One region of the Erwinia sp. INIA01 genome, then DNA from elsewhere that is predicted to be linked to it. Evidence: predicted binding sites of a transcription regulator. Region 1 holds the regulator's gene; each other region holds the start of a gene.

Region 1 (10,775 bases):
TCTGAGCTGGGTCCATCATATTCCAGGCGCTGCTGGCAGCGTTGCAGTGCGATTTCGCACGACTGCAAATAGCGCTGTGCCAGTGATTCCGTGAGCATGGTGTGCTCGCGCGCCAGAATCGTCATGGCATTAATGTGTTCGACAATAAACTGGCTGTGGGTCACCCACAGCTGCATATCCTTCAGATAGCTGGCATTAAAGTTTGGTTCCTGCATCGCCTGATGCAGTGAGTTAAACAGCGCGTTGTGGGCCTGATTGACCCGCATCCTCTGCCAGGCCAGTTTTGCCGGTTCCTGTTCCTGTCCCAGCAAAAGCTGCAGTGCTTCCTGATAGGCTTCCAGCGCATCGTGGGCATTCTGCCTTAACAGCCCGCTCTGCCACTGCGGCCACAGCCAGATCATCCCACCAAAGGCAATCAGACAGCCAATTAGCGTATCCATCAGGCGCGGTATCAGCAGCTGCACACCGTTGAGCGACAGCAGTTGCAGCGTGAATACTGTGGTAATGGTAAAGCCGATCGTGGCCCAGCCATAGAATTTACGGATAAACAGATTACCGATTAGCGTCAGGGCCAGCATAACCAGCAGCATCACCGATTCCGGTGCGTGCAGGCGCAGCATAACGGCGGCAATGACCAGTCCGGCCAGGGTTCCCATTGCCCGGTGCTGAATGCGAACCCGAGTGGCACCGTAACCATTGAGGCTGACGAACATGACCGTCATCAGTATCCAGTAGGGCTTGGGCAGATTAAAAAACAGCGCCAGCGAGCTGGCAAAGGCAAGCATCACTCCATAGCGTGCGGCGCTGCGCAGGCCCGGAGATTTCAACGACAGGTAGCTCTTCAGCGCCGGGATCAGCGGTAACCGGCGCTGACGATCCGCCATCAGATCGCGTCGATACAGCGGCCGCTGGGTGCGGAGCACACGGGCGATGCGGCTGAAATGGTAATAGCAGAAATTCCCCACCGGATTTTCTTTATTCTGCCGGGAGATTTTCTCCAGTGCCTGCAATGGTTTATCCATGGTGAAACGTTCAGGATAGCGATGATAGAGAATGTCATCGGCCAGCACTCGCAGCCGGGCAGCAATGGTTTGTGCATTCCAGCGGATCACCGCTTCGGCGTGGCTCTGTTCCACCAGCTTTTGCACTTCTTCCGGCTGATGCAGGCTGACGGAAATGTGTTCCTGTAGATCCAGTGCCACCTGAAAGGCCCGCGTTAGCCGCTGATAGTGGTTATCCTGGCTGGCGGCCAGCATATACATCTGCTGATAGCAGGTATTAATTAAATCCACCGCTTTCTGCTGGCGTGCCAGCAGCGGCGGGAGGGCCGTCTGCGGGTCGGTCAGCCGGGTCAGCAGCGTATATTTCGCCTCGCAGTAGTCGGCCAGCTCGCGATACAGCAGGCTAAGCGTTTCACGCATCGGCTGCTCTTTCCACAGGCGGAACCACAGCCAGTTAAACAGCCCGTACCAGATGGTACCGAGAATATAGAGCAGCGGCGGTTGCCAGAGGGGAACTCTTCCGGCAAGGCTGAGGGTAAAAATGGCGGCAATGAGCGAGGCGGGCAGCAGACGGCCATGCAGTGGACTGATTTCCGCAGTGACGCCCAGCATCAGTGCCATCACCAGCATGATGATCGGCAGCGGTACGCCCTGTTCCCCGGCATACAGGATCATAAAGCTACAGAAGGCAAACAGGCTGCCGCCGATAATCAGGCGCTTGAAAAAACGTTTATGGGGAGTATCAAGACCGGCGTTGTTACAGCAGGCGGGAACCAATGAGAAGAGTAAACCCTGTCGAAGATCGCCTAACAGCCAGCCAACGGCTATCGGCAAGCACAGCACCAGCGTTTGCCGCAGTGCATAGTTCACTTCAGGGTGATAGATGATTCTCCGCCACATGCCCAATACCACAGAAAAAAAGGCGCGACCAGAGTGTCGCGCCACAGATCCACAACCGCTTAGCGCGTACCGTAAACCACGATAGTTTTACCGTGCGCGGAAATCAGGTTTTGATCTTCCAGCATTTTCAAAATACGCCCCACGGTTTCACGAGAACAGCCAACGATCTGGCCGATCTCCTGGCGGGTGATCTTGATCTGCATGCCATCCGGGTGGGTCATGGCATCCGGCTGTTTGGCCAGATTAAGCAGGGTTTGTGCAATACGACCGGTTACGTCAAGGAAGGCGAGGTTACCCACCTTCTCAGAAGTGACCTGCAGACGGCGTGCCATCTGCGAAGAAAGACGCATCAGAATGTCAGGGTTAACCTGAATCAACTGGCGGAATTTTTTATAGGAGATTTCAGCTACTTCACAGGCACTTTTAGCGCGCACCCACGCGCTTCGCTCCTGGCCCTCTTCGAAAAGGCCCAGTTCGCCAATAAAGTCGCCCTGATTGAGGTAGGAAAGAATCATTTCTTTGCCTTCTTCATCCTTGATCAGCACCGCTACTGCGCCTTTGACGATGTAGTAGAGGGTTTCTGCCTTTTCACCCTGATGGATCAAGGTGCTTTTGGATGGATATTTGTGAATATGGCAATGTGACAGGAACCATTCGAGGGTTGGGTCTGTTTGCGGTTTGCCGAGAACCATTCGCTGTTATCCTCTTATTGTAATCGTGCCTAAATATACCCTTTTATCACTCAGGTTGCAGAAATGTTAACTGCTTTTTGAAATATTTCGGGTACACAGGGAAGGAGTTCCCTGTCAGGCGCTTCCCATAGGAAAATCAAACGGGCCATACCGTTAAGAGTCTGGCTCATCCTGTTGTCCCGTTTTCACCATGCATTGCAATGCCAGAATAATAATACAGCACCGTTTGTAGCACAGCTTGACCTGGCTGTCTTGTGTTGTGTCATGTTGTCTCGCTTCAGCATAGTGAGAAAAGGAGCGGCTGTCGTTTTTATTGTCTGGAGAGGGATCTGTAAGCCTGCTGTACGAGGGCCGTTTTGGCACGGTTCGCCACAGATCTTGCACTGATTTGTGTTTTTATCACCCTATTCACCCTACCCATGAAATGCGTTTTCTGCGGCTGTTGGCCCGGTCATTGACCGGGTGAACACGAGTGACGGATGGGGTGACTGGCTTCACTGCCCGGTAGTCGGCTCTGGCTGCTTTTTCACCGTTACAGGAGTAACTATGAAATCTCAAACCGCGTCACTGATTAAAGATATCACCCCACGAGTACTGCAATGGCGTCGACATATTCATGAGCATGCCGAGCTCTCTTTTCATGAGCAAAAAACTGCGGATTACGTCGCCAGCGAGCTTCAGCAATGGGGTGCATTAACCCTTAGCCGTCCCTCACCTAACAGCGTGCTGGCGGAGCTAAAAGGGGCGCGCCCCGGCCCATGCATAGCGCTACGTGCTGATATGGATGCGCTGCCGATCCATGAGCTGAACCAGGAGCCTTTTACCTCGCGTAATGCGGGCGTCATGCATGCCTGTGGTCACGATGCGCATACGGCCATGCTGATGGGAGCGGCCTGGGTACTGTGCCAGCTGCAACAACAGATTGCCGGAACCGTGAGATTTATTTTTCAGCATGCGGAAGAGGTGCCGCCGGGTGGGGCACAGGAACTGGTTTCTCTGGGTGTGCTTAATGGGGTTTCGATGATTTTTGGTCTGCACGTGATGCCGGCTTTTCCTACCGGTACCGTCAGTTTCACCGAAGGTGTTTTTAGCGCGGCCAGTGATAATTTCGATCTGATTCTGCAGGGGAAAGGCTCGCATGCTGCTCTGCCGCATACGGCGTGCGATCCCGTGGTGTTAGGTGCCGGGGTTGTTCAGGAGCTGCAGCAAATCATTTCACGCAGGCTTGACCCTAACGAGGGTGCCGTGCTCAGTATTGCCAGTTTTCTGGCCGACGGGGGCTACAACGTTATTCCGGATGTGGCACATCTCAGAGGCACCCTGCGCACGCTGAGTGAAAATACGCGCACTGAAATCCCAAAAATGATGGAACAGATGCTCGGCGGCATGACGGCGGCGGTTGGGGCCAGCTACAAGCTGGAATGGACAAAGGGTTACACGCTGGGCTTCAACCACCCGGATGCCTGTCGTTTCGCCGCAAAAAATGTGGTGGATACGCTGGGCGCCGACGCGTTGAAAATAATGCCGCATCCCATGTTTGGCTGTGAAGATTTTTCAGCCTACCAGCAGGTTATCCCCGGATGCTTCTTGTTTATCGGTTCGGGCAACGAGGAAAAAGGCACCTGCTGGAGCTTGCATAATCCGCACTTCCGCCTTGATGAAGATGTTCTGCCAATTGGCGTGCAGCTGCACATTGGTTTTATCCATCAGCAGCTTATGTCATCGTCGCGATGACCATCCGATTAGCTGATTTTTTTCCCTTCGATCAGTCGCTTAACCAGTGGGCCCATAATCAGTTCCATCGCCAGGCCCATTTTTCCGCCCGGCACCACCAGGGTTTTAATATGGGAGATAAATGAGCCCTGAATCATGGTAAGCAGATAGGGAAAATCGATATCTTCCAGCCCCTGGAAGTGAATAACCACAAAACTCTCGTCCAGTGACGGGATGCCACGGGCGGCGAAGGGGTTGGAGGTATCTACGGTCGGAACGCGCTGGAAGTTCAGGTGGGTGCGGGAAAACTGTGGCGTGATGTAGTTGATGTAATCTTCCATTGAACGCACCACCGAATCCATCACCGCTTCGCGCGAATGGCCGCGCTCGCTGGTATCGCGCACCAGTTTCTGTATCCACTCAAGGTTGACGATAGGCACTACGCCAACCAGCAGATCGACGTTTTCCGCCACGTTATTCTGCGGGGTGAGTACGCCGCCGTGCAGACCCTCATAGAACAGCACGTCGGTGGGTTCAGGCAGCGGCTGCCATGGGGTAAAGGTCCCGGGCACCTGATTCCAGGGCACCGCCTCATCGTAGGTATGCAGGTATTTGCGTGATTTGCCTTTACCCGTGCGCCCATACTCAATAAAGGTTTGCTCCAGCAGTCCGAAGTCGTTGGCTTCCGGGCCAAAGTAGCTGATGTGTTTACCCAGATCGCGCGCTTTACGGATGGCCATATCCATCTCCGGGCGGGTGAAGCGATGGAAGCTGTCTCCCTCGACCTCCGCTGCCCTCAGGTTAAGCTGCTGGAATATTTTCCGGAAGGCAACGCTGGTGGTGGTCGTTCCTGCACCGCTGGAGCCGGTGACGGCGATAACCGGGTGTTTGGCTGACATGGTAAACAACTCCCTGAGAGATAGGCGGACGGATCATTCCTAACATGTTTATCGGTGCAAAGTCATCCTCGCCGCGTGGCGACCGGGAAAATTATCCTCAGCCGTTAAACTGCCCGCGAGGCATGATGTTGACGGTTTCATGCAGCTCTGACCACACCAGCACCGCGTCTCCGCTGGCCAGCTGGCGGCGAACGTCTTTCACTTTTTGTTCCAGCGATCGTTCCTGCTCACCGTAGTCGGTTCCCTCGCGCAGAACAAAGGATTCAATCAGGTTATCAAGCGTTTCAGAGTCGAGATCTTTCCAGGGAATAATCATCAGGGTTCCAGCCAGGTTGAAAGCCATTGCGGTATACGCTGTTCCAGCCACATTTGCGGCTGGCGTAGCGTTCCGCCTACAAAACCAACGTGTCCACCGTAGCGGGTCAGCTGATACTCAATATTGTGCGGCAGCAGGGCCGGATCGGGGATCACCTCAGCGGTCATAAAGGGATCGTCCAGTGCATGAATGATCAACAGCGGTTTGCTGATGCCGGGCAGCAGCGGTAGTCCGCTACAGCGGCGATAGTAGTCGGTCGCGTCGGCAAAGCCGTGGGCTCTGGCGGTAATCGCATCATCAAAGGCGCGAAGCTTTTTCAGTGCTCGCAGCTGTGGCAGCTCTATGGGCAGCGTGCCGGGCCAGGCCATCAGCTTGCGCGTGGCGTTCTGCTTGAGCAGATTGAGCAGATAGCGCTGGTAGATACGGGAAAACCCCTGCTCCAGCCGCTGGCTACAGGGTTCCAGCATCAGCGGAGCGGAAACGACTACGCCTGCATCCAGCAGGCAGTTATCGCCCTGTTGCCCCATCAGGCAGGCCAGCATATTACCGCCGAGGGAGACGCCGACAGCGGCGGTCGGCACCTGGCCCCACTCATCGCGCAGCCACTGCAGGAAGTAGCTGGCATCACTGGTCTCTCCGGAGTGATAGATGCGGTTCAGGCGATTCGGCTCACCGCTACAGCCGCGAAAATGCATCACCACGCCCAGCCAGCCGCGATCTTTCCACGCCTGCAGCAGACCGTGCGCATAGGGGCTGTTAAAGCTGCCTTCCAGACCGTGGAACAGGACCACGCGAGGTTTATGCCGCGCCTGTGCCGGGTCTTCACTCCAGGCAAGATCGACGAAATCGCTGTCCGGCAGGGTTAAGCGCTGCCAGTGCGGTTGCAGGGTAATGCGACGTCGCACCAGCCTGGGTAGCAGGGTTTGCAGATGAGGGTTACGGCCTCCGCGCAGAGGCCTGAAAGATTTGTCATCCAGGTGACTGAAAATCCGTGGTTCAGAGCTTGTAGTATCCATAACTCGCTGTTAGCTTCTTCGGGTTGTTTATTTCTTCAGGGGTGGGGAGCACCCGTTCTATGGAACTGAGTCTGTTTCTGTCTATGTTAGGTTTTCTCTGGGTCGCCGCCATCACACCTGGCCCTAATAATATGTTACTCACCGCCTCCGGTGCCAACTTTGGTTTCTGGCGATCGCTGGCCCTGCTGGTTGGCATTATGCTCGGTATGCAGATCATGCTGCTGATGGTGGCGTTTGGTATCGGCGGGTTAATTTTGCTCTATCCCTCCCTGCATCTGTTTATGAAGATTGCCGGTAGCCTTTATCTGCTGTGGCTGGCATGGAAAATCGGCACGGCGAAATATGAGAAGCTGGAGACCGGTGACGGCCCGGCGTCCCCGATGCCGTTCTGGCAGGGTGGTCTGCTGCAACTGATTAACCCCAAAGCCTGGCTGATGGTGCTGGGTGCGGTGGCCAGCTTCAGTCTGGCCGGAAAGGGTTACCTCGGCTCCGTCGTCGCCATCAGTATTGCGCTGGCAATCGTGAACTTCGCGTCGGCGGTGATCTGGCTGGGATTCGGCACGCTGATTGGCCGCATTCTGCGCAGCCGCCGTGCATGGACGATTTTCAACGTGTTCATGGGGCTGCTGACCGCCGCCTGCGTGTTGCTCATCTGGCACTGATATTCCTGGGCGTGTGCAGCACGCCCAGGGCGTTAACTTCTCAAGCCTTGTACTCCACCGCGTCAGTCAGAATCATGGCTGCCACTGGCAGACCCTCAGCTAGCCTTCCAGCAAAGCCAGTACGAAAGAAAATGTCTCATCTGCCATGACATATGCCGCCTCCTGCGTAATCAGTAATGGGTCAAGGCGGCACTATGTGCACTTTCCGGCAGACTTTTGCGTAAAAATTACTAAGTACACTTAGATATAAAAAAGAATTTTTAATTACTTTATTGCGATAGTCGCGCCCGGTTACAAAGGAGGTGTTCACCGATAACAACAATACTGGAGCGGGCTATGGCGGGTAAATTTACAGTTTCAATTCTGGCAGCGGCACTGGGGCTGGCAGCACTTAACGCACAGGCGGTGGACGTGACCGTCGCCTATCAGACATCAGCAGAACCGGCGAAAGTCGCGCAGGCCGACGACACCTTTGCTAAAGAGAGCGGGGCAAAAGTTGACTGGCGCAAATTCGACAGCGGTGCCAGCGTGGTCAGGGCACTGGCTTCTGGTGATGTGCAGATTGGTAACCTCGGTTCCAGCCCGCTCGCCGTTGCGGCCAGCCAGGGCGTGCCGATTGAAGTCTTCCTGCTGGCATCACAGCTCGGTAACTCCGAAGCGCTGGTGGTGAAAAAGAACATTAAAGATCCTAAGGACCTGATTGGTAAACGTATCGCCGTGCCGTTTATCTCCACCACGCACTACAGCCTGCTGGCCTCGCTAAAGCACTGGGGTATTAAGCCGGGCCAGGTACAGATTATTAACCTGCAACCACCGGCGATTATTGCCGCCTGGCAGCGCGGAGATATCGACGGTGCCTACGTCTGGTCACCGGCGGTTAACCAGCTGGAAAAAGACGGCACCGTGCTGACCGATTCCTCGCAGGTGGGGAAATGGGGTTCTCCGACCCTCGACGTTTGGGTAGTGCGTAAAGACTTCGCCGAGAAGCATCCTGAGGTGGTGACCGCCTTTGCCCGCAGCGCGCTGGCACCGCAAAAAGCCTATATCGATAACCCGGAAGCCTGGCTGAAGCAGGATGACAACCTGAGCAAGCTGTCGCGCCTGAGCGGCGTACCGACCGAAGATGTGCCGGTGCTGGTCAAAGGGAATACCTATCTTACCGCTCAGCAGCAGGTGCAGGAGCTGAACGGCCCGGTGAATAAGGCGATTGTCGATACCGCTAACTTCCTGAAAGAGCAGGGCAAGGTGCCGCAGGTGGCCAGCGACTACAGCAGTTTCGTCACCGATCGTTTTGTTAAACCGCTGACGCAATAAGCGAGGTAAAGCCGATGCTGTCCGTCTCTCATCTTAGCGCCCGCTATCAAAACCAGCTGGCGCTCCAGGATATTAATCTGTCGATCGACAGCGGTGAACTGCTGGTGGTGCTGGGGCCGTCCGGCTGCGGCAAAACGACGCTGCTGAACCTGATTGCCGGTTTTATCCCGGCGGAGAGCGGCAGCATTACGCTGGACGGCAAGCCGGTCAACGGGCCGGGTGCCGATCGCGGCGTGGTCTTTCAAAACGAAGGGCTGCTGCCCTGGCGTAACGTGCTGGATAACGTTGCCTTCGGCCTGCAGCTGGCCGGGGTCGAAAAAAATGCACGGCGGGAAATTGCCCGCCAGATGCTGAAAAAAGTGGGCCTGGCGGGCGCGGAGCGACGCTTTATCTGGCAGCTTTCCGGCGGGATGCGTCAGCGGGTCGGCATTGCCCGCGCACTGGCGGCCGATCCGCGGCTGCTGCTGCTGGATGAGCCTTTCGGCGCGCTGGATGCTTTCACCCGCGAACAGATGCAGGAGCTGCTGCTGACGCTCTGGCGGGACAGCGGCAAGCAAATCCTGTTGATTACCCACGATATTGAAGAGGCGGTATTCCTCGCCAGCGAGCTGGTGCTGTTATCGCCTGGCCCTGGCCGCATTGTTGAACGCCTTGCGCTGGATTTCGGCCGCCGCTACGCCAACGGCGAACCGTGCCGGTCAATTAAATCCGACCCGGCGTTTATTGAACGCCGCGAGTATGTTCTTAGCCGGGTATTCCATCAGCGCGAGGTGTTGGTATGAGCTCACTGATTAATGAAAAAAGCACGCCGCGCCGCTGGCGTTTTCGCTGGCCGCTGTCGCGCCAGCTGACGTTGAGTAGCGCCACGCTGGTAGTGTTAATCGCTATCTGGTGGCTGGTAACCGCGCTACAGCTGGTAACGCCGTTGTTCCTGCCGCCGCCGCAGCAGGTACTGCAAAAGCTGCTGACCATCGCCGGTCCGACCGGATTTATGGATGCCACTCTGTGGCAGCACCTGGGAGCCAGCCTGACGCGTATCCTGATTGCGCTGCTGGCGGCGGTGGTGATTGGCGTGCCGGTGGGCATCTTTATGGGGCTGAATGAGACGGTGCGCGGCATTCTCGACCCGCTGATTGAGCTTTATCGCCCGGTGCCGCCGCTGGCCTATCTGCCGCTGATGGTGATCTGGTTTGGCATTGGCGAAACCTCGAAAATTTTACTGATTTATCTGGCGATTTTCGCCCCGGTGGCGATGTCTGCGCTGGCCGGTGTGAAGAGCGCTCAGCAGGTGCGGCTGCGCGCCGCACGTTCGCTGGGGGCCAGCCGTTGGCAGGTGCTGTGGTATGTCGTCCTGCCCGGTGCGCTACCGGAAATTCTCACCGGTTTACGCATTGGCCTGGGCGTGGGCTGGTCCACCCTGGTGGCAGCGGAGCTGATTGCGGCCACGCGCGGCCTTGGTTTTATGGTGCAATCCGCGGGGGAGTTCCTCGCCACCGACGTCGTGCTGGCAGGCATTGCGGTGATTGCCCTGATTGCATTTGCACTTGAGCTGGGGCTGCGTGCCTTACAGCGTCGTTTAACCCCGTGGCACGGAGCACAGTCATGAACGAACGAATTACTATTCAACCGCTTGGGCCCTACATTGGTGCGCAGGTTAGCAATCTGGATTTACGCCTGCCGCTCAGCGACGGTCAGTTTGAACAGCTTTACCATGCGCTGATCCGCCATCAGGTGCTGTTCCTGCGCGATCAGCCGATCACGCCGCAGCAGCAGCGTGCGCTGGCGGCTCGTTTCGGCGACCTGCATATTCACCCGGTCTATCCTCATGCCCCCGGCGTGGAGGAAATTATCGTACTGGATACCCATGACGATAATCCGCCGGATAACGATAACTGGCATACCGACGTCACCTTTATTGAGACGCCGCCCGCCGGGGCCATTCTTGCCGCGAAGCACCTGCCGGAAACCGGCGGAGATACGCTGTGGGCCAGCGGGATCGCTGCCTGGGATGCGCTATCCGAGCCGCTACAGCAGTTGCTGAGCGGGCTGCTGGCGGAACATGACTTTAAGAAATCGTTCCAGGAGTACAAATATCGCGGTAGCGAAGAGGAACATCAGCGCTGGCAGCAGGCGGTCGCGAAGAATCCACCGCTGCTGCATCCGGTAGTGCGGACTCATCCGGTCAGCGGTAAGCAGGCGCTATTTGTTAATGAAGGCTTCACCACGCGTATTGTCGGCATCAAGGAGAAAGAGAGCGACGCG
Region 2 (10,775 bases), on a different contig from region 1:
ATCAGCACCGGGATATGTTCGCGAGTATGTTCGGTTCCGGTCCAGGTCGGATCGCAGCCGTGGTCGGCGGTGAGGATCAAAATATCGCCCTCTTTCACCAGCGCCATCAGCTCCGGCAGACGGCGGTCAAACAGCTCCAGCCCGCCCGCGTAGCCCGGAACGTCGCGACGGTGACCCCAGGTGGAGTCAAAGTCGACGAAGTTGGTGAACACGATGCTGTTATCCGGTGCAGTGGTCATTTCCGTCACGGTGGCGTCAAACAGCGCGTCCAGACCGGTGGCTTTCACTTTTTTAGTGATACCAACGTGCGCATAGATATCGGCAATTTTACCCACCGAAATCACTTCTCCCCCCTGCTCATCCACCAGTTTTTTCAGGATGGTTGGTGCAGGTGGCTCTACCGCCAGATCGTGACGGTTGCCGGTACGCTCAAAGTGCCCGGCCTTATCGCCTACAAAGGGACGCGCGATCACGCGGCCAATGTTGTAGCCGCCTTCGGTCAGCACTTCGCGGGCGATTTCACACAGCTCGTAAAGACGATCGAGGCCAAATGTCTCTTCGTGGCAGGCAATCTGGAACACCGAGTCGGCAGAGGTGTAGAAAATCGGCTTACCGGTTTTCATGTGCTCTTCGCCCAGCTTGTCGAGGATCACCGTACCGGACGAGTGGCAGTTACCGAGATAACCCGGCAGGTTGGCTTTTTCCACCAGCAGATCCAGCAGATCCTGCGGGAAGCTGTTTTCCAGATCGCTGAAGTAGCCCCAGTCAAACAGCACCGGCACGCCGGCGATTTCCCAGTGGCCGGACGGCGTATCTTTACCGGAGGAAAGCTCGCTGGCATAGCCGTAAGCGCCGATGATTTCCGCGTCTTTATCCAGTCCCAGCGGGAATTTACCCGTGGAGGCCTCTGCGGCTTTGCCCAGACCCAGTTTGGTCAGATTAGGCAGGTTTAGCGGACCTTTACGCCCTTTATCGGCTTCACCCTTGAAGCACGCCTCGGCAATGTGTCCGAGGGTATCCGAGCCTTTATCACCGAATTTGTCGGCGTCTTTACTGGAGCCTATTCCAAAGGAATCAAGCACCATAATAAATGCACGTTTCATCCTGATCTCCTGCGCGATTTTCGCGATGAGCGTTAAAAAAATGCGATCAGAACAGAATACCGCTTATTGCGAGATTCTGCGATAGATAACCGGTGTTTTCTCGGGCTGCGTCTCAGACAGCGTGACCGCCGCTTTGACGGCGGCAGCGGCTTCCTGCCAGCTCTCTTCGCTGGAAGCGTGGATCACCGCCAGCGGCTGCTGGCCGTCCACCACCGTGCCAAGGGCCGCGACGCCGCTCAGTCCAACGCTGTAGTCAATACTGTCGCTGGCGCGGCGGCGACCACCGCCCATCGATACGACCGCCATGCCCAGCGCACGGGTATCCATGGCGCTGACGATACCGGCCCGATCGGCGTAAACCGCTTTGCTCAGCATCGGCGCAGGCAAATAGCTGTCCATACGCTCGATAAAATCGGTCGGTCCTTTCTGTGCGGCCACCATGCGGGCAAAGATTTCTGCGGCGCGGCCGTTATCCAGCACGGTCTGCAGTTTGGTTTGCGCCTCTTCATCCGACCCGGCAAGGCCACCGGAAATCAGCATCTCGGCGCACAGCGCCATGGTGACTTCCAGCAGGCGTGGGTTGCGGTATTCTCCGGTGAGGAACTGCACCGCTTCACGGACTTCCAGGGCGTTACCGGCGGTCGAGGCCAGTACCTGATTCATATCGGTCAGCAGCGCGGTGGTTTTACAGCCCGCACCGTTTGCTACGCCGACGATCGACTGCGCCAGCAGTTCGGACTGTTCGAAGGTTGGCATAAACGCACCCGATCCCACTTTTACATCCATCACCAGTGCATCCAGCCCTTCGGCCAGTTTTTTCGCCAGGATCGAGGCGGTGATCAGCGGGATCGAATCCACCGTCGCGGTGATATCACGGGTGGCGTAGAAGCGCTTATCCGCCGGGGCCAGCGAGTTGGTCTGGCCGATGATCGCCACGCCAACCTCTTTGATGATCTGCCGGAAACGATCGTCCTGCGGGAAGATATCAAATCCGGGGATCGCTTCCAGCTTGTCCAGCGTGCCGCCGGTGTGGCCGAGGCCGCGACCGGAGATCATCGGCACATAGCCGCCGCACGCGGCGACCATCGGTCCGAGCATCAGTGAGGTCACGTCACCGACACCGCCGGTGGAGTGTTTGTCGACGATCGGGCCGTTGAGGTTCAGCGACTGCCAGTTCAGTACCGATCCGGAGTCGCGCATGGCCATGGTCAGCGCCACGCGTTCCGGCAGCGACATGTCGTGGAAATAGATGGTCATTGCCAGCGCGGCAATTTGTCCTTCAGAGACCGTATTGTCGCGTACACCGTTGATGAAGAAGCGGATTTCTTCTTCGCTCAGCGCCTGTCCGTCACGTTTTTTTCGAATAATTTCCTGTGGCAGAAACACGGTAACCTCCAATAAGTTTAGTGTGGCCGGTATGACGATCGATGCCGATGTCGTTGCCTGCCGGAATAGCGGTCTACGCTGGCTGCCGGTGTCTGTGTCCAGGGCGGGTCCTCGCGCCGCTTTGCGGTGCCTTCACTCCGCTCGTCAGCCTGCCGGACCGGCTCAGACGGCACATCCTTGTGCCGACCGAGCCTTGCGCCCGCGTCCTGCGGGCGCATCCTGGCTTCCTCTCTCCGTTCAGCGCTGCGGATTGCCCACAGACACCGCCAGCCCGCTTAGTTTCGTTAGTGTCGTCTTTGCGAAAACACCGGGTCTGATGTTTGTTTATATGCTGTGTCTGCTGCATCCAGCGTCTATTGCGTTCAATGCTGTGGCCACCAGATTGACACAGCCAGCCCGCGTTGTTCCGTTAGTGTCGTTTTTGTGAAACACCAGACCTGCTGCTTGTTTGAATACTATGTCTGCTGCATCCGGCATCTATTGCGTTCAATTGCTATGCACATCGGATTAACCCGAGCACCAACACCTCCAGCCTGCTTTGTTCCGTCAGTGTCGTCTGCGAAACGCCAGAGCTGATGCTTGTTTGAATACTATGTCTGCTGCATCCGGCATCTATTGCGCTCAATTGCTATGCACATCAGATTAACCCGACCACCGACACCGCCAGCCCGCTTTGTTCCACTGGTTTAGCCGTTGAAAACAGCAATTGGAATGCCTGAGAGTAAAGGGCCTCTGCGGTGGCTTGATGGCAATCCGCAGCGCAGAGGCGAAGGCAGCTGGCCCGGAGACGGCAGCAGGGACGCTGACGTCAGGCAATGCGCGGGCAGGACGCCCGCTCATTGCCGATCCGTAAGGCCGGATGCCGGAGCCGAAGGCACCGCGCAAAGCGCGGCGCGAGGACCGCCATCAAGCCACCGCAGAGGCCCGAAACACCCACGACAACCAAAGCGGCTAAAGCGACTAAAGCGACTAAATCGACTAAACCAACCTTTCGTCCCAAAAGCCTTAACGCTCCAGCCACGACCTGCCGTATCCGCTACGCCAGCAAAACCCGCCCCATCAAAGCGAATACACTATTAATATTTGCTATCGCTGCTCGCCCCGGCAAAACCCGCCGCATTCAGCAGACTGGCCAGCAGGCTCGATGCACCAAAGCGGAAGTGACGCGCGTCAGCCCAGCCGCTGCCGAGAATGTCATCGGCCAGCTTCAGATACAGCGCCGCATCATCGGCAGTGCGCACGCCGCCCGCTGGCTTAAAGCCAACCTGCTGCTGCACGCCCTTCTCGGCAATCACCCGCATCATAATTTCCGCCACTTCCGGCGTGGCGTTCACCGGCACTTTACCGGTTGAGGTTTTAATAAAATCAGCACCGGCATCGATCGCAATCGATGACGCTTTACGGATCAGCGCCGGGTCTTTCAGCTCACCGGTTTCGATAATCACTTTTAACAGCACGCCCGCCGCCGCGCAGGCCTCTTTACAGGCTTTTACCAGCTCAAAACCGACGGTTTCGTTACCGGCAATCAGCGCGCGATACGGGAAAACCACGTCGACTTCATCTGCACCGTAGGCAATCGCAGCGCGGGTCTCCGCCAGGGCAATCTCAATATCATCATTGCCGTGCGGGAAGTTGGTCACCGTCGCGATACGGATTTCAGGAGTGCCCTGCTCACGCAGCGCCTTACGGGCGACAGGAATAAAACGTGGGTAAATGCAGATCGCCGCCGTGTTACCCGCCGGGGATTTCGCCTGATGGCAAAGGGCAATCACCTTCGCATCGGTGTCGTCATCGTTCAGCGTGGTTAAATCCATCAGTTTTAGCGCGCGCAGCGCCTGGGTTTTCACATCGGACATGGTTCTCTCCAGAAATGGGAATTAAGGGTCAGGCCTGACGCAGCAGTCACCCTACAATGTTAGAATAGTAACACTACGATAGAGTAATTTTTGCAGCACAGGTCACAATAAGGCGTTTTATCTTTCAGGATTATTGCATTTAATGTTAGATAAATCACACATTATCCGTGTGCGATCCTTGCCATCGGTCTGTTACAGGCAGCATATCACTGTAATGTTACAATAATAACATTTAGTGTGACGAGGGAAGTGAATTGCGCTGCGCCTGCTATCAGGATAGTTCGTTTACAGGGCAAACAGCGCGCGGGTCGTTTCTCTGATGGTTTCAGCGATCAGTTCGGGGGGTTCAGAACGCAGTTCGCACAGGCTCTGCCAGACGTTTTTCACGCGTTCAGGCCGGTTAGGCTGACCCTGAAAGCCCTGCAGCGGCATATCCGGCGAATCCGTTTCCAGCAGCAGCGAACTCAGCGGCAGGCGAGCGATAGCATTGCGCGTTTTACTGGCGCGGGGATAGGTGATGGTGCCGCCCACGCCGATGGCGTAGCCCGCACGGATAAACGCCAGCGCCTGCTGCTCGCTACCGGCAAAACCGTGGACCACACCACGGCGCGGCACTTCAATGCGGCGCAGATGCTGCGCCAGCCGGTCGTGCGTTCGGCGTGAATGCAGGATCACCGGCAGATCGTAATCACGCGCCAGACGAAGCTGAGCATCCAGCACTGCCTGCTGGCGTTCAAACTGCGGATTCTCAATATACAGATCCAGCCCCATTTCACCCAGCGCCACCAGCTTGCCAGGCCGCTGGCGCAGGATCGCCTCCAGCGCGGCCAGTGCGCTCTCGTCGTGCTCGTCAATCGCCATCGGATGCAGCCCCAGTGCGGCATAGATCGAGGGATGCTCAGCGGCCAGCACCATAACGCGATCGAAGCGCTCGGCTGACACGCTGACGGCGATAATTTTCTCTAAGCCCGCCTCCGCCGCCAGCCGCAGACTTTCCTGCTCATTTCCAACAAACGGAGGAAAGTCAAAATGGCAGTGGGTATCAACAAATTGCAGACTCATGCCAGAGATCCTTTATCCAGTTCGCTGTCAAATCCCGCGGCAGGATCGATGATGATCCCCTGGCGATCGGGTTCGTTTGCCACCGGGGCAGGCGGCACCACGGCTTTCGGATGCAGCTGACTGCCGCCCAGCCACTGGCCGAGCGTGGCGAGGAAATAACGCCCGCAGCGGCGGCCCAGATGATAGTCCTGGTTCAGTGACACCACCCGACTGCCCAGCGCGTTGCTGGCCAGTGCGCGCGGCGGATAAATTTCAATCACACGCAGCCCGCCGGGTGGGGAATCAATAAAGCTCTGGATCTGATGATAGCTATCCTCGTGCAGCTGCAGGATGTTCACCAGCGGCTGGAGCGCACTGTCGCTCAGCCAGCGCTCAATGCGCTTCACCCACTGTGGCGTATAGGTCATCTGCGACGGCACGGTACGGATCACCACAATGGTGTCCGCCCCCAGGCGCGCGGCTTCGCGCACCGGGATCGCATCAGTGATGCCGCCGTCCAGGTAGCTTACGCCGGACAGATCCACCCCATTGCGATACAGGCCCGGGATCGCGCTAGACGCTTTAATAATGTCATGCCAGCTGTCAGCATCGGGCGAAAAGTAGTTCGCCGCGTAGTCGTCGCTGCGGCATGCGCACATATAAAACTCACGGCCGGAGCGGAACAGTTTTTCCCCGGCATCCAGCGCCAGCGGAAACTCCTTGCGGGTGATATCCACCAGCCAGTCGAGATCGATCAGATTGCCGCCGCGCACAAAGCGCAGTGGATTAAAGAACTGGCTGCTGGTGGTGTAGCGGGTGATCACCCGTCGGGCATAGCCGGGCTGACCGCAAACGTAGGCAGAAAGATTCTGCGCACCGGCGGAGGTGCCAAGCAGGAGGTCGAAAGGATTGAAGTGAGCACGTTGGAATTCATCCAGTACGCCAGCGGTGAAGATACCGCGCTGCCCACCGCCTTCACACACCAGGGCCATCGTGCCCGGTCGGAAAGGTTTGAGACCCAGCGGCGCGATGTTGCCGAGGGTTATCGGGATGCGTTTGCCCAAGTCAGGTATCCTCTTAACACAAGAACCTCAGAGGATACCTGGTCTCAGTCACGCCCGTAAGGCGCTTTTTGCTTTTTGTTGCAATTCGATTTAATTGTTTCGGCTGCTAGAGCTTCTTACGTCCGGTAAACAGACTTACCAGGAAGATAATAATACCCACGACGAAGACGAGTTTTGCCGCCCACGCCGCAGTACCAGCCAGACCACCAAAACCTAACGCGGCTGCAATCAGCGCGATAACCAGAAAGATAATGCCCCAACGAAACATAAGCTTCTCCTTACCACCAAAGTTGAAATCGAACGGCTTGCATCTCTTCATCATCCGGCATCGGTTAACCTCCGCCGGAATCAGTCCGGGATGTTTTTCAGCTCAGCAACAGCAGGCTGACTGAATGTCTTCTTTGCTATTTAACGCTCAGATCGTTCTTCACACTTTTTACGCCATCAATGGCTTTGGCAATTCCTTCAGCGCGCTCAGACTGCGCCTGTGTTTTCACCGTACCGGAAAGCTGGACCACGCCGTTGGTGGTTTCAACCTTCACGTTGCGCGACGGCACGATGTCATCAGCTAAAAGTTTAGCTTTAATTTCACTGGTCGTTGCCGCATCACCGGCATAACCACTTACGCTCTGCTTAGTGCTGTCTTTTACATGCAGTTTATCGCTGACGGATTTCACCCCTTCAATTCCCTTCGCAAGCGCGACCGCTTTTTCAGCCTGATCCTGTGAGGACACAAAGCCGCTCAGCGTCACTACGCCTTCATGGGTTTTGACGGAGATATCCGTGCTTTTGATCGCTTCGTCATCTACCAGCGCCGCTTTAACTTTCGCCGTTACGCCGCTGTCATCCATGTAGTTACCGACTTTTTTCATAGAGCTATCGATTTTTGAACCCGCACTGTCGGCTGAGCTTTGCGCTTTGTTCATCATGGACTCTTCCGCCATTGCAGAACCGCCCACCAGCGCAGAACCTACCAGTACAGCCATCAGAGTTTTAGCAATCTTAGTCTTCATCATCGATTCGTTCCTTTTCGTCTTCATCACTCACAACGGTGAGCTTTTCAGCTACAAACGGCGTAGCTGTAGATTTGGTTTCGGTTGTCCATAACCGTCAATCTCGCAGCAGTCGCTGCCGTCCGTTTTGCGTCCTTTAGAAATGAATATAGTCAGGAATCAGGATTTCACCGGATAAGACGGAAGAATTGATGGCTAAAGCAGCAAAATAGCGGGGTTTTAGGAGTAGTCTGTAACGAAAAAGGGGGACGACCTGCTGTGCAGATCGTCCCCCATTATGATGGTTTCCTGCTAACGAGCAGGTGCGCAAATCCCGGGATTAGTGCTCGCGGGTTTTGCGGAACACCACGTCAGGATAGCGCTCCTGGGTGATATTCAGGTTGACCATCGTCGGCGCGATATAAGTCAGATTATCACCACCGTCGAGCGCGAGGTTAACCTCGTTCTTACGCTGGAATTCATCGAATTTCTTCACGTCGCTGCACTCTACCCAGCGGGCGGTAGAGACGTTCACCGATTCGTAAATCGCTTCAACGTTGTATTCGCTTTTCAGGCGCGCAACCACCACGTCAAACTGCAGCACACCCACCGCACCCACGATCAGGTCGTTGTTGTGTACCGGGCGGAAGACCTGCACGGCACCCTCTTCCGACAGCTGAACAAGCCCTTTCAGCAGCTGCTTTTGCTTCAGCGGATCGCGCAGACGAATACGGCGGAACAGCTCCGGCGCGAAGTTCGGAATACCGGTGAACTTCATGTTCTCACCCTGGGTAAAGGTGTCACCAATCTGAATCGTGCCGTGGTTGTGCAGGCCGATAATATCGCCCGGATAGGCTTCTTCCACGTGAGAGCGGTCACCGGCCATAAAGGTCAGCGCGTCGGCAATCACCACATCTTTGCCCAGGCGAACCTGGCGCAGCTTCATGCCTTTTTCATATTTGCCGGACACTACGCGCATAAACGCCACGCGGTCACGGTGTTTCGGGTCCATGTTGGCCTGAATCTTAAACACGAAACCGCTGAATTTCTCGTCGGCGGCGGTGACGGTGCGCTGATCGGTTTCACGAGGCATCGGTGATGGTGCCCACTCAACCAGACCATCCAGCATATGGTCGACGCCGAAGTTACCTAACGCAGTACCGAAGAAGACCGGCGTCAGCTGGCCTTCAAGGAAGGCCTCACGATCGAACTCGTGGGATGCGCCCTGCACCAGCTCCAGCTCATCGCGCAGCTGCGCGGCCAGGTCTTCACCGATGGCGGCATCCAGATCCGGGTTGTTCAGACCTTTGACGATGCGAACTTCCTGAATCGTATGGCCTTTACCGGTCTGATACAGATAGGTTTCATCTTTGTACAGATGATAAACGCCCTTAAACAGCTTGCCGCAGCCAATAGGCCAGGTGATAGGCGCGCAGGCAATTTTCAGCTCGTTTTCCACCTCGTCCATGACTTCCATCGGGTCGCGGATATCACGGTCCAGCTTGTTCATAAAGGTCAGGATCGGCGTATCGCGCAGACGGGTCACTTCCATCAGCTTACGGGTACGATCCTCAACGCCTTTCGCGGCGTCGATAACCATCAGACAGCAGTCCACCGCCGTCAGGGTACGATAGGTATCTTCCGAGAAGTCTTCATGCCCCGGGGTGTCCAGCAGGTTAACCAGGCATTCGCGATACGGGAACTGCATCACGGAGGTGGTGATCGAAATACCACGCTGTTTTTCCATCTCCATCCAGTCCGATTTCGCGTGCTGGCTGGAGCCGCGGCCTTTTACCGTACCGGCAGTCTGGATCGCCTGTCCGAACAGCAACACTTTTTCAGTGATGGTGGTTTTACCGGCATCCGGGTGGGAAATGATGGCAAAAGTGCGGCGGCGGGCCACCTCTTGCATAAAGGGTGCATTAGACATGAAGTTCTTCTGAGCCAATTAATCGTTAATGGCCGGCATTTTCGCCGATTCTGCCGTCAGAAACAATGCAGAACGCCGCTTAATCGCCGGAAAGACTCCCCGCTGCTCAACCAGGCCGTTTCAGCCGCCCTCTTTCTGCTTCGCAGATATCGCGCACGCAGCAGCCCTGAAGGTGGTCATTCACCAGCCCCAGCGCCTGCATCAGCGCGTAAGTGGTTACCGGTCCAACCCAACGCCAGCCGCGTTTTTTTAACGCTTTCGACATCGCTTCCGCTTCCGGCGAAGTGTTATTGCCCTGCCAGTAATGGATATCGACCGTCTGCGGGCGCGCTTCCGGCTTTGGTTCAAACTGCCAGAACCAGGCGGCCAGCGAACCCGCTTCGGCTACCATTTCAATCGCGCGCTGCGCATTGTTGATAGTCGCGAGAATCTTCGCCCGGTTGCGGACGATGCTTTTATCCGCCATCAGCCTGGCGATATCGTCCTCGTTAAAGCCCGCCACGATTTCGAAGTCAAATCCGGCAAAGGCCCGGCGGAAATTTTCCCGCTTGTTGTAGATCATCTGCCACGACATGCCGGAATGAAAACCCTCCAGGCAGACCTTTTCGAAAATCAGCCTATCGTCAGTGACCGGCCTGCCCCATTCCCCGTCGTGGTAATCGGGCATCTGCGGCTGCCAGTAGCAGCAGGTACGGCCTTGTGCATCAACGATCAGGCCCGTTTCATGCTGCGCATCGTTCTGTTCGTGTTTCATCTTCACCTCAATCCATTACGGTGCTCGTTGCGGATAAACGCAACCCGGTTAGCAATGCTATATCTAAGCAGCGAAAAATGCGGCATTTGGCTTTTAGCGCGGCCGTCCGCTATTTTTACTTCACCTGCGGCATCACCGCCGATTCACTTCTTAACAAGGGTATATCGCGTTATGAGCACCAACGACTATCAGCCAGCAAAAGTCTGGAGCGAAAATAAGGCGCTGGGCGGCACCTGGGGCAGCATCAACCGTCCGACGGCGGGCGCACGCCACGAGGCCACTCTGCCAACCGGTAAACATCCTCTGCAATTGTACTCTCTGGGTACGCCTAACGGCCAGAAAGTGACGATTCTGCTGGAAGAGCTGCTGGCTCTTAACGAGCAGGGTGCTGAGTATGATGCGCACCTGATCCGTATTGGCGAAGGCGATCAGTTCTCATCCGGTTTTGTTGCGGTGAATCCGAACTCCAAGATCCCGGCGCTGCTGGATACCTCTACCACACCGGCAACCCGGGTGTTCGAGTCCGGCGCCATTCTGGTCTATCTGGCGGAGAAGTTTGGCCATTTCCTGCCAAAAGATCCGGCCGGACGCACCGAGACGCTGAACTGGCTGTTCTGGCTGCAGGGCGCGGCACCTTACGTCGGCGGTG
Region 3 (10,775 bases), on a different contig from region 1:
ATCCTGCGTTCTTACGGCGTGGGTAACGCTCCGCAAAACAAAGAGTTCCTTGAAGAGCTGAAAGCCGCTTCCGATCGCGGTATTGTGGTGGTCAACCTCACGCAGTGCATGTCCGGCAAAGTGAATATGGACGGCTATGCCACCGGTAACGCTCTGGCGCACGCCGGTGTCATTAGCGGGGCCGACCTGACCGTAGAAGCGACGTTGACCAAACTGCACTATCTGCTCAGCCAGGATTTGACCAGCGATGAAATGCGGCAGCTGATGCAGCAGAACCTGCGCGGTGAGCTGACCGAGGACTAACCGGAGAGAAAAGCATGAGCGCACGTCAGGCACTGGTATTAATCGATTTACAAAATGACTTTTGCCCCGGTGGCGCACTGGCGGTGGCAGAGGGCGATGCGACGATAGCTGTGGCTAACCGACTGGCGGCGGAGTTTCGGCAGCGCGGTGAACCGGTTATTGCCACGTTTGACTGGCATCCTCTCGGCCACGGCAGCTTTGCTTCTACCTGCGGAAACAAACCCGGCAGCTGCGGGGAACTGGACGGTCTGCCGCAGGTCTGGTGGCCGGATCACTGCATTCAGCACAGTGCCGGAGCAGAGCTGCACCCGGCTCTGGAGCAGTCCGCTATTACACTGCGCGTCTACAAGGGTGAAAATCCACAGGTGGACAGCTACAGCGCCTTTTTCGATAACGGCCGACGCCAGGCAACTATTCTGGAAGGCTGGCTGAAGCAGGAAGGTATTACCTCGCTGACGATAATGGGGCTGGCAACCGACTACTGCGTCAAATACAGCGTGCTGGATGCCCTCTCGCTGGGCTTTGATGTCACGGTAGTAGCTGAGGGGTGTCGCGGCGTGAATTTGCAGCCAGATGACAGCGCTGAGGCGCTGAAAGCGATGCAAAATGCCGGTGCACTGATTCTGTAAGCCAAAAAATTTAGGCAGATGTGCTGAACGCACAACTGCCTATTCTTTGAACGAATTATTCTTGCAGGAATAATTACTGTAATTGGATCCGCGTCACGTCTTCATCGCTGATACCGAACTCTTCTTTCAGCTGTTTTTTACTCTTCATTACGATTTCCCCGCCCTTCGCTACGCTCATATGCTGGGGGTCGTCGTTATGCTTTGCCTGCCACAGCAGCACCAGCTGCAGGCTGTTTTCCTTCTGCTCCGGCGTCAGGGCAACACCGTCGGCCCATTTGCCGGTTTCAACCGCAGTTGCCAGGCGCTGATAAATTTCCGGAGTCATACCGGCAATGATTTCATCGAGTTCCATTACAGTTCCGTTAACCTTTGGTGATGTTACCGTCATCGTCCGTAAAACTCAGCGATGCGGAATTAACGCAGTAACGTTCGCCGGTTGGCTGTGGGCCGTCCGGGAACACATGGCCCAGGTGAGCGTCACAGCTGCCACAGCGAATCTCAATACGCTGCATTCCATGAGTATTATCATCAAGATAGCGAATGGCCTCGTCGCTGTAAGGCTCGTAAAAACTTGGCCAGCCGCAGCCTGAATCGTACTTAGACGTGGACAGAAACAGTGGAGCCTGACACACCAGGCAGTGATACAGACCTTGCTCTTTGTTATGCAACAGTTTACCCGAATACGGTGGCTCAGTACCACGCTGCTGGGTAACGTAACGCTGCATTTCGTTCAGTTCATTTTCGGGTGAAATAGGGGATTTCTCATTAGCCATGGTAGACTCTCTGGCAGTGTTATTATGAAGACTTCGCTTAGCATTCTAACAAATACTTAACAAGATCAGGTGAATTTTTCTCTCGCAGTGCGAGAGGAGAATCGTTCAGAGACATAATTGTGACTCAGATCACCTTTTACAATATGACCCCGTTTATATTCGGGTTAAGTGCCTTAAGATCACGGCTGTGTCGGCGTCAAGAAATGGACTTTTTTTTGAATAATTCCTGGTCATGAGTTTGACCTATAGCAATAATTGACACGATTCCGCTTGACGCCTGGTAAGCTTTTTGTAATTTTACTGCCAACCTTTTATTCACTATCAACTAGCTGGTGGAATATATGACTATCAAAGTAGGTATCAACGGTTTTGGCCGTATCGGTCGCATCGTTTTCCGTGCTGCTCAGGAACGTTCTGATGTAGAAATCGTTGCGATCAACGATCTGCTGGACGCAGAGTACATGGCTTACATGCTGAAGTATGACTCAACTCACGGTCGCTTCAACGGCACTGTAGAAGTCAAAGACGGTCAACTGGTTGTTAACGGTAAAACCATCCGTGTTACCGCTGAGCGCGATCCTGCTAACCTGAAATGGGACGAAGTAGGCGTTGACGTTGTTGCAGAAGCGACCGGTATCTTCCTGACCGACGAAACTGCACGTAAACACATCCAGGCTGGCGCCAAGAAAGTTGTACTGACTGGCCCATCTAAAGATGACACCCCAATGTTCGTTATGGGTGTAAACCACAAGTCTTACGCTGGCCAGGACATCGTTTCTAACGCTTCCTGTACCACTAACTGCCTGGCACCGCTGGCTAAAGTAATCAACGACAAGTTCGGTATCGTTGAAGCACTGATGACCACCGTGCACGCAACTACCGCAACTCAGAAAACCGTTGATGGCCCATCTCACAAAGACTGGCGCGGCGGCCGCGGTGCAGCTCAGAACATCATCCCTTCATCTACCGGTGCTGCAAAAGCCGTAGGTAAAGTGATCCCTGAGCTGAACGGCAAACTGACCGGTATGGCGTTCCGCGTTCCTACCCCTAACGTTTCCGTCGTTGACCTGACTGCACGTCTGGCTAAGCCTGCTTCTTACAAAGAAATTTGTGATGCAATCAAAGCCGCGTCTGAAGGCGAACTGAAAGGCGTTCTGGGCTACACCGAAGACGAAGTGGTTTCTACCGATTTCAACGGTGAAAAACTGACTTCAGTATTCGATGCTAAAGCCGGTATCGCGCTGAGCGACACCTTTGTTAAACTGGTTTCCTGGTACGACAACGAAACTGGTTACTCTAACAAGGTACTGGACCTGGTTGCTCACATCGCCAAATAAGGCCTGTTGACACAGAACCAGAAAAGTAAGGGCGACTCAGGTCGCCCTTTTTTTATCTCTCAATTTCAGAAGGACCGCTCATGAACGAAAAACTCTTCTCGCTGCCGGTGCTTAACCAGATCTCCCCGTATATTACTCAGCGCCAGATTGGCGAACTGCCGGTAGTGGTCATCACCCACCCTAAGGTCCGCGCAGCCGTCACGCTGCAGGGGGCGCACCTGGTAGCATGGCAGCCTGCGGGTGAAAAGCCGGTTGTCTGGCTGAGTGAGAAAACGGCCTGGACCCCGGGTAAAGCTATCCGCGGCGGCGTACCAATCTGCTGGCCATGGTTTGGCCCGGCGGGTGAACCGGCGCATGGCTTTGCCCGTAATCTGCCGTGGAAGCTCTCGGCGCATGATGAAAACGAGCAGAGCGTGATGCTGACTTTCGTTCTGGAAAGCAACGAGCAGACCAAAAAGCTCTGGCCGCATGACTTTACCCTGTTCGCTCGTTTCCGCTTCAGCGATACCTGCGAAATCGAACTCGAGGCCCACGGTGATTTCGAGGCAACGGCAGCCCTGCACAGCTACTTTAACATTGCCGATAATGCCTCGGTAACTGTCAGCGGCCTGGGGCCGGACTATATCGATCAGGTACTGAAAGGCGCTACCGGCCAGTTGCCTGACGGCAAGCAAACCTACGAACAGCGCGTTGACCGTATTCATACCCAGCCTGCTGAATGCAGCGTGCTGGAAGACCGTGCCGGCAAGCGGGTGATTGAAGTGCATCATCATTATCAAAGTGACGTTGTCACATGGAACCCGGGAGCTGAACTGTCGTGCAGCATGGGAGATATGGCAAACGAAGGCTATAAAACGATGGTGTGTGTGGAAACCGCGCGCATTTCCCGTCCGCTGATCAGTTCTGGCGAACAGCCCGCCCGGTTGGCAGTAACCTTACGTATTCAGAAGTAATCGGATGCCTGTGCGACCGGTCAGCCCGGTCGCCTGCTGTAGCCATTAAGGCTATGACTGCCCTGCCATTGGCTACACAACATCCAGCGGCATTTTCGTCGACGGCGGAGGGAATGCCTGGTTAATCAGCATCAGATCTTCACTGCTCAGCGTCACCGCCAGCGCAGCCGCGTTTTCCTCTACGTGAGCAATCGAGCTGGCTTTCGGGATGGCGATAACCCCTTCTTTGCGTATTACCCACGCTAATAGCAGCTGCGCCACACTGATGCGCTTGCGTTGTGCAATCTCACTGAGTACCGGGTGCCCCATCAGCTCACTGCGCAGCCGCCCCGCCTGAGCTAGCGGGCAGTAGGCCATCACCGGCATTGCCAGCTGCTGGCACTGCGGCAGTAAATCATACTCAATGCCGCGTGAAGCGAGATGATAGAGCACCTGATTAGTTGCACAGTCTTCTCCCCCTTCCTCCTGCAACAGTTCACTGAGGTCGTCGGTATCGAAGTTGGATACGCCCCAGCGGCGTATTTTTCCCTGTTGCTGCAGGTTTTGCATCGCGCGCAGCGTCTCTTCCAGCGGAATATTGCCCCGCCAGTGAAGCAGATAGAGATCGAGATAATCGGTTTTCAAGCGTCGCAGGCTTCGTTCACAGGCTTCAACGGCATCCACTTCGCTGGCATTCCAGGGATAGACTTTTGAGACCAGCCAGGCGCGTTCCCTTCTCCCCACCAGCGCTTCGCCAACAATCTTCTCCGCACCGCCATCCGCGTACATTTCTGCCGTATCGATAAGCGTCAGGCCTGCATCAATTCCGCACTGAAGTGCGGCGATCTCCTGATTGCGTAATGCAGGATCTTCGCCCATATACCAGGTCCCCTGCCCGATAGCTGGCAGGAGGGCTCCATCAGAAAAGGTTACTGTCCGACTCATTACTTTCTCCCTGCATCATTATCGCGCCCCGAAATAGCACAAAAGGGCGCAGAACGCCCTTTTTTAGTGCAGACGGACGCATCAGAAGGTGTAGCTGATACCACTCCACAGCAGAACCTGAGAACTTTTGTCGACCATCGGGCTGTCTTTAATTTCATCACCCAGACGGACATAGCGCCCGGAAACGGTGGCGTTCCAGCTGTCGCTGATTTTCCAGCCACCGGTCAACTCCAGATACGGGCTCCAGCTGTCATCCGGATCGTAGCGATTAAGCCCACTGCGATCGGATTCAGCAGAAGAAATACCATAGTAGTATTTGTTCTGGTTAGAACTGTTCCATAGCGCACCAATACCCGGGGTCAGGCTGAACTGGCCAAATTCGAAGCGGTAAAGATAAGTCAGGTCCCAGATAATGCCGTTACTGTTGTCGAGGACATCGCCCGCCAGCGTGGTACGTACGATACCCCAGTCAGCCGTATGGCGATAGGATACGCCCCCCATCAGCGTCATATGGCGCTTGTTCAGCGATTTCATATCACCGTCGTCAGCATCGTCAGGGTCGTAGTTCTGCGGTGAACCCAACACCGTCAGCGACAGCTGATCCTGGCTGTCTTTCCACAGGTAGTAACCTGCCTGCAGGGTGTTCAGATAGAAACTGTCACCGTCATAGTTAACGATCGGCACAGGATAGTATCGGTCCTGGCCGCTTTTATAGGGACTCTGGCTGTAAATTACGGAGGCGCCCAGCGTTAGCGGGTTAGCCTGTGCGACAGGGGCCGCAAAATACAGAGGTAAAAATGCAGCAAGCGCGGTAAGTTTGAAATGGTTCACAAATAAATCGTTCCGTAAATATAACAATCAGGCTGGTAAGTTTAACCGTGATATCAATACGTGATCATAAATTTACATAACTTGTAGCACTCATAATCAATTTTTAAGCACGAAATATCCGCTTCTTTAGCACCGGGTTATTTTTGACCCGCAGTACCCGGCGGGCCTGGAAAACGTGCTGCTTAGCGCTTTTCTAACTTTGTTATTGAAATTTCATCGAAAATGCTCGCTGCTTCAGGAAATTTTTTAATATGCGATCTACGCTTAATCGTAAGACCTAAATTTTAACGAGCAGAGTAACCAAAGAAGTGTGTTTCCCGATAAAAAAAGTCAGGTTGGCATAAGGGTTGCTGTACTCATTAATAAGTTCCTTCAGGGGCTATCGCGTTAGGCTCCTGGTACCTGTGCTAAAAACGAAAGGACGGGCATCGCTATGAATATATTCGATCACTATCGTCAGCGTTATGAAGCTGCCAAGGACGAAGAGTTCACACTGCAGGAATTTCTTACCATTTGTCGGCAGGATCGCAGTGCATACGCCAACGCGGCGGAACGATTGCTGATGGCAATCGGTGAACCCGTAATGGTCGACACCGCTCAGGAGCCTCGCCTTTCCCGGCTGTTCTCTAACCGTGTGATTGCTCGCTACCCGGCGTTTGAAGAGTTTTACGGTATGGAAGAAGCGATTGAACAAATCGTCTCCTACCTGAAACACGCCGCGCAGGGTCTGGAAGAGAAAAAACAGATCCTGTATCTGCTGGGGCCAGTTGGTGGCGGTAAATCCTCGCTTGCGGAACGCCTGAAATCGCTGATGCAGCGCGTGCCTATCTACGTGCTGAGCGCGGATGGTGAACGCAGCCCGGTTAACGATCATCCGCTGTGCCTGTTTAACCCGCAGGAGGACGCCAACATTCTTGATAAGGAGTACGGCGTTCCTCGTCGCTACCTGGGTACAATCATGTCGCCGTGGGCAGCGAAACGCCTGCATGAGTTTGGCGGAGATATCACCCGCTTCAAGGTCGTTAAGGTCTGGCCGTCAATTCTGGAACAGATTGCGATTGCCAAAACCGAACCGGGTGATGAAAACAACCAGGACATCTCCGCGCTGGTGGGTAAAGTGGATATCCGTAAGCTGGAGAATCACGCCCAGAACGATCCTGATGCCTATGGTTATTCCGGCGCGCTGTGCCGGGCGAACCAGGGGATCATGGAATTCGTTGAGATGTTCAAAGCGCCGATTAAAGTGCTGCACCCGCTGCTGACCGCTACGCAGGAGGGCAACTATAACGGAACCGAAGGCATCTCTGCCCTGCCGTTTAACGGTATTATTCTGGCGCACTCTAACGAATCTGAGTGGGTCACCTTCCGCAACAACAAGAACAACGAAGCGTTCCTCGACCGCGTGTACATCGTCAAGGTTCCATACTGCCTGCGGGTTTCCGAAGAGATTAAGATCTACGAGAAACTGCTGGTGAATAGCGAACTGACACATGCACCGTGCGCACCGGGCACGCTGGAAACACTGGCCCGTTTCTCGATCCTTTCGCGTCTGAAAGAGCCGGAAAACTCCAGCAGCTACTCGAAAATGCGGGTCTACGACGGTGAAAGCCTGAAAGATACCGATCCGAAAGCCAAGTCGTACCAGGAGTACCGCGACTACGCCGGTGTGGATGAGGGAATGAACGGGTTATCTACCCGCTTTGCCTTTAAAATCCTCTCCCGCGTGTTTAACTTCGACCATGTTGAAGTGGCGGCGAACCCGGTTCACCTGTTCTATGTTCTGGAACAGCAGATAGATCGCGAACAGTTCCCGCAGGAACAGGCTGAGAAGTACCTTGAGCACCTGAAAGGCTATCTGATCCCGAAATACGCCGAATTTATCGGCAAAGAGATCCAGACCGCCTACCTGGAATCTTACTCCGAGTACGGCCAGAATATTTTTGACCGCTACGTGACCTACGCTGATTTCTGGATACAGGATCAGGAATACCGTGACCCGGACACCGGACAGCTGTTCGATCGTGAATCACTGAACGCCGAGCTGGAAAAAATCGAGAAGCCCGCCGGGATCAGCAACCCGAAAGACTTCCGTAATGAAATCGTCAACTTCGTGCTGCGCGCCCGGGCACATAATAATGGCCGTAACCCGAACTGGACCAGCTATGAGAAGCTGCGTACCGTGATCGAGAAGAAAATGTTCTCTAACACGGAAGAGCTGCTGCCGGTCATTTCGTTTAACGCCAAAACATCCACCGATGAGCAGAAAAAACACGACGATTTCGTCGACCGCATGATGGAGAAAGGCTACACCCGTAAACAGGTTCGCCTGCTGTGCGAATGGTATCTGCGCGTAAGGAAGTCATCCTGACGTTTGCGTAAATGCTTAACCCAGTGGGCCCAACAGAGGTTGCTCTGTCCGGGCCCACAACGGCAGCAAAATCGCAACGAGTGCATCACACGGGTTAAGACCCGTCTGCAACGTAGTATGGGGGAGCTATGGCCTATTTTATCGATCGGCGTCTTAACGGCAAAAATAAGAGCGCGGTAAACCGCCAGCGCTTTTTGCGCCGCTATAAGTCGCAAATCAAACAGTCGATCTCCGAGGCCATCAATAAGCGTTCGGTTACCGACGTAGAAAGCGGCGAATCCGTCTCAATTCCCGTTGAAGATATCAACGAACCAGCTTTCCATCAGGGGCGCGGCGGCCTGCGTCATCGTGTACATCCAGGCAACGATCACTTTGTGCAGAACGACCGCGTTGAACGCCCTCAGGGTGGCGGCGGTGGCAGCGGCAGTGGCCAGGGTAATGCCAGCCAGGACGGTGAGGGGCAGGATGAGTTCGTTTTCAATATCTCAAAAGATGAGTATCTTGACCTGCTATTCGAAGACCTGGCCCTGCCGAATCTGAAAAGGAATCAGCATCGTCAGCTCAATGAGTATAAAACCCATCGCGCCGGTTATACCGCCAACGGCGTTCCGGCCAATATCAGCGTCGTCCGTTCGCTGCAAAATTCTCTGGCACGCCGCACGGCGATGACCGCCAGCAAACGCCGCACGCTGGCCGAACTGGAAGAAACGCTGAAAACAGTGGAGAACAGTGAACCGGCCCAACTGCTGGAAGAGGAACAGCTGCGCAAGGAGATCGCCGAACTTCGCGCACGCATCAAGCGCGTGCCGTTTATCGATACCTTTGATCTACGCTACAAGAATTTTGAAAAGCGCCCTGAGCCTTCCAGCCAGGCGGTGATGTTCTGCCTGATGGACGTTTCAGGCTCAATGGATCAGGCCACTAAGGATATGGCAAAACGCTTTTATATTCTGCTGTATCTGTTCCTGAGCCGAACCTATAAAAACGTGGATGTGGTTTACATTCGACACCATACGCAGGCGAAAGAAGTCGATGAGCAGGAATTCTTCTATTCGCAGGAAACCGGCGGTACGATTGTTTCCAGCGCCTTAAAACTGATGGATGAGGTGGTCAAAGAGCGTTACGACCCGGCGCAGTGGAATATCTATGCCGCGCAGGCCTCCGATGGCGACAACTGGGCTGATGACTCCCCACTTTGTCATGAGCTGCTGGCAAAAAATATCCTGCCGGTGGTGCGTTACTACAGCTATATCGAGATCACCCGGCGTGCACATCAGACTCTGTGGCGCGAGTACGAGAATCTGCAAACCCGCTTCGACAACTTTGCTATTCAGCACATACGTGAACCCGAGGATATCTATCCGGTGTTCCGTGCCCTGTTCCAGAAGCAGGTTGAAGAAAATTACTAAACCCGTATGCGTCGGTAGCGCCCTGCTACCGGCGTAAAATCCCGGGGACGACTGTTCTTTTTGCCCGATTACGGCCTTAATGCGTGCCAGTCAGCAGAAAAATTCCCTTTAGCGCACTCAGCGGTATTCACCACAGCTGTTTTTACGCTATTTTATCCCCTGAATTCAATCGAGTGAGATCGATTCTAAATTTCTTGCTCTGTCACGCACACTCTGTAAAAAAGTATTTTAATCTGTTGGGAGAAACGCCTTTTGGAAGCCAGCGCGATTTACAATTTATTCATCATTGGTTCAGTGCTGGTTGCCGCAAGCATTCTGCTGAGTTCCTTTTCCTCCCGTCTGGGTATCCCTATTCTGGTTATCTTCCTCGCGCTCGGTATGCTGGCGGGCGTTGATGGCATCGGTGGCATTGTCTTTAACAATTATCCGGCGGCCTATCTGGTCAGTAACCTTGCTCTGGCAGTGATCCTGCTGGATGGCGGTATGCGTACCCAGGCCAGTTCATTTAAGGTGGCACTTGGCCCTGCACTGTCGCTGGCGACGGTGGGTGTGCTGATCACTGCCGGTCTGACCGGTATGGCCGCCGCCTGGCTGTTTGATTTAAATATGATGAACGGCTTCCTGATTGGGGCGATTATTGGCTCGACGGATGCGGCAGCGGTCTTTTCGCTGCTCGGCGGTAAAGGGCTCAATGAGCGCGTCAGCGCTACGCTGGAAATTGAATCAGGCAGCAACGACCCGATGGCGGTGTTTCTGACCATAACCCTGATTGATATGATCCTGAAGGGGCAATCAGGGCTGGATATGATGTTCTTTGTGCATCTGATCCAGGAATTTGGTCTTGGGATTGCGCTGGGGATTGGCGGCGGCTGGGGCCTGCTACAGCTCATTAACCGTATTTCTCTGCCGGCCGGAATGTACCCGCTACTGGCGCTAAGCGGCGGTATCCTGGTGTTTTCCCTGACCACCGCACTGGAAGGCAGCGGTATTTTGGCGGTGTATCTCTGCGGTTTTGTCCTCGGCAACCGGCCGATCCGCAGTCGCCACGGTATTCTGCAAACTTTTGACGGCATGGCATGGCTTAGCCAGATCGGTATGTTCCTGGTACTGGGTCTGCTGGTCAATCCGCTCGATCTCTGGCATATCGCCGTACCGGCCATGTTGCTGTCACTGTGGCTGATACTGTTGGCGCGCCCACTTTCGGTTTTAGTCGGACTGCTGCCGTTTCGCGGCTTTAATATCCGTGAA

What was found. Region 1 encodes CRP, which controls carbon source genes, mostly activating them, when cyclic AMP is high. Its sites were predicted from a motif close to ATGTGANNNNNNTCACAT; they were not measured.
Region 2: deoC (deoxyribose-phosphate aldolase) is a predicted target of CRP. The motif match lies at 4,488-4,505, and genes of this name have one in related genera.
Region 3: msrB (peptide-methionine (R)-S-oxide reductase MsrB) is a predicted target of CRP. The motif match lies at 1,823-1,840, and genes of this name have one in related genera.

What each region holds. Positions count from the first base shown of each region.
Region 1 covers NZ_JAPDNC010000003.1:537,896-548,670, forward strand. Annotated here, with positions in the region: gene OMR58_RS07915 (YccS/YhfK family putative transporter) at 1-1,901, opposite strand, end outside; gene crp (cAMP-activated global transcriptional regulator CRP) at 1,961-2,593, opposite strand; gene OMR58_RS07925 (amidohydrolase) at 3,140-4,327, shown strand; gene OMR58_RS07930 (phosphoribulokinase) at 4,336-5,205, opposite strand; gene OMR58_RS07935 (YheU family protein) at 5,303-5,521, opposite strand; gene OMR58_RS07940 (hydrolase) at 5,521-6,537, opposite strand; gene OMR58_RS07945 (LysE family translocator) at 6,597-7,199, shown strand; gene tauA (taurine ABC transporter substrate-binding protein) at 7,536-8,513, shown strand; gene tauB (taurine ABC transporter ATP-binding subunit) at 8,528-9,295, shown strand; gene tauC (taurine ABC transporter permease TauC) at 9,292-10,119, shown strand; gene tauD (taurine dioxygenase) at 10,116-10,775, shown strand, end outside.
Region 2 covers NZ_JAPDNC010000007.1:253,320-264,094, forward strand. Annotated here, with positions in the region: gene deoB (phosphopentomutase) at 1-1,103, opposite strand, end outside; gene deoA (thymidine phosphorylase) at 1,167-2,489, opposite strand; gene deoC (deoxyribose-phosphate aldolase) at 3,566-4,345, opposite strand; gene OMR58_RS14505 (TatD family hydrolase) at 4,631-5,407, opposite strand; gene OMR58_RS14510 (patatin-like phospholipase family protein) at 5,404-6,450, opposite strand; gene OMR58_RS14515 (DUF1328 domain-containing protein) at 6,557-6,718, opposite strand; gene osmY (molecular chaperone OsmY) at 6,855-7,466, opposite strand; gene prfC (peptide chain release factor 3) at 7,783-9,372, opposite strand; gene OMR58_RS14530 (DNA-3-methyladenine glycosylase I) at 9,479-10,126, opposite strand; gene yghU (glutathione-dependent disulfide-bond oxidoreductase) at 10,298-10,775, shown strand, end outside.
Region 3 covers NZ_JAPDNC010000011.1:73,093-83,867, reverse strand. Annotated here, with positions in the region: gene ansA (asparaginase) at 1-303, shown strand, start outside; gene pncA (bifunctional nicotinamidase/pyrazinamidase) at 318-932, shown strand; gene OMR58_RS19135 (YeaC family protein) at 1,006-1,284, opposite strand; gene msrB (peptide-methionine (R)-S-oxide reductase MsrB) at 1,295-1,705, opposite strand; gene gapA (glyceraldehyde-3-phosphate dehydrogenase) at 2,047-3,042, shown strand; gene OMR58_RS19120 (D-hexose-6-phosphate mutarotase) at 3,123-3,995, shown strand; gene OMR58_RS19115 (aldo/keto reductase) at 4,068-4,919, opposite strand; gene OMR58_RS19110 (MipA/OmpV family protein) at 5,001-5,750, opposite strand; gene yeaG (protein kinase YeaG) at 6,184-8,118, shown strand; gene OMR58_RS19100 (YeaH/YhbH family protein) at 8,247-9,527, shown strand; gene OMR58_RS19095 (potassium/proton antiporter) at 9,780-10,775, shown strand, end outside.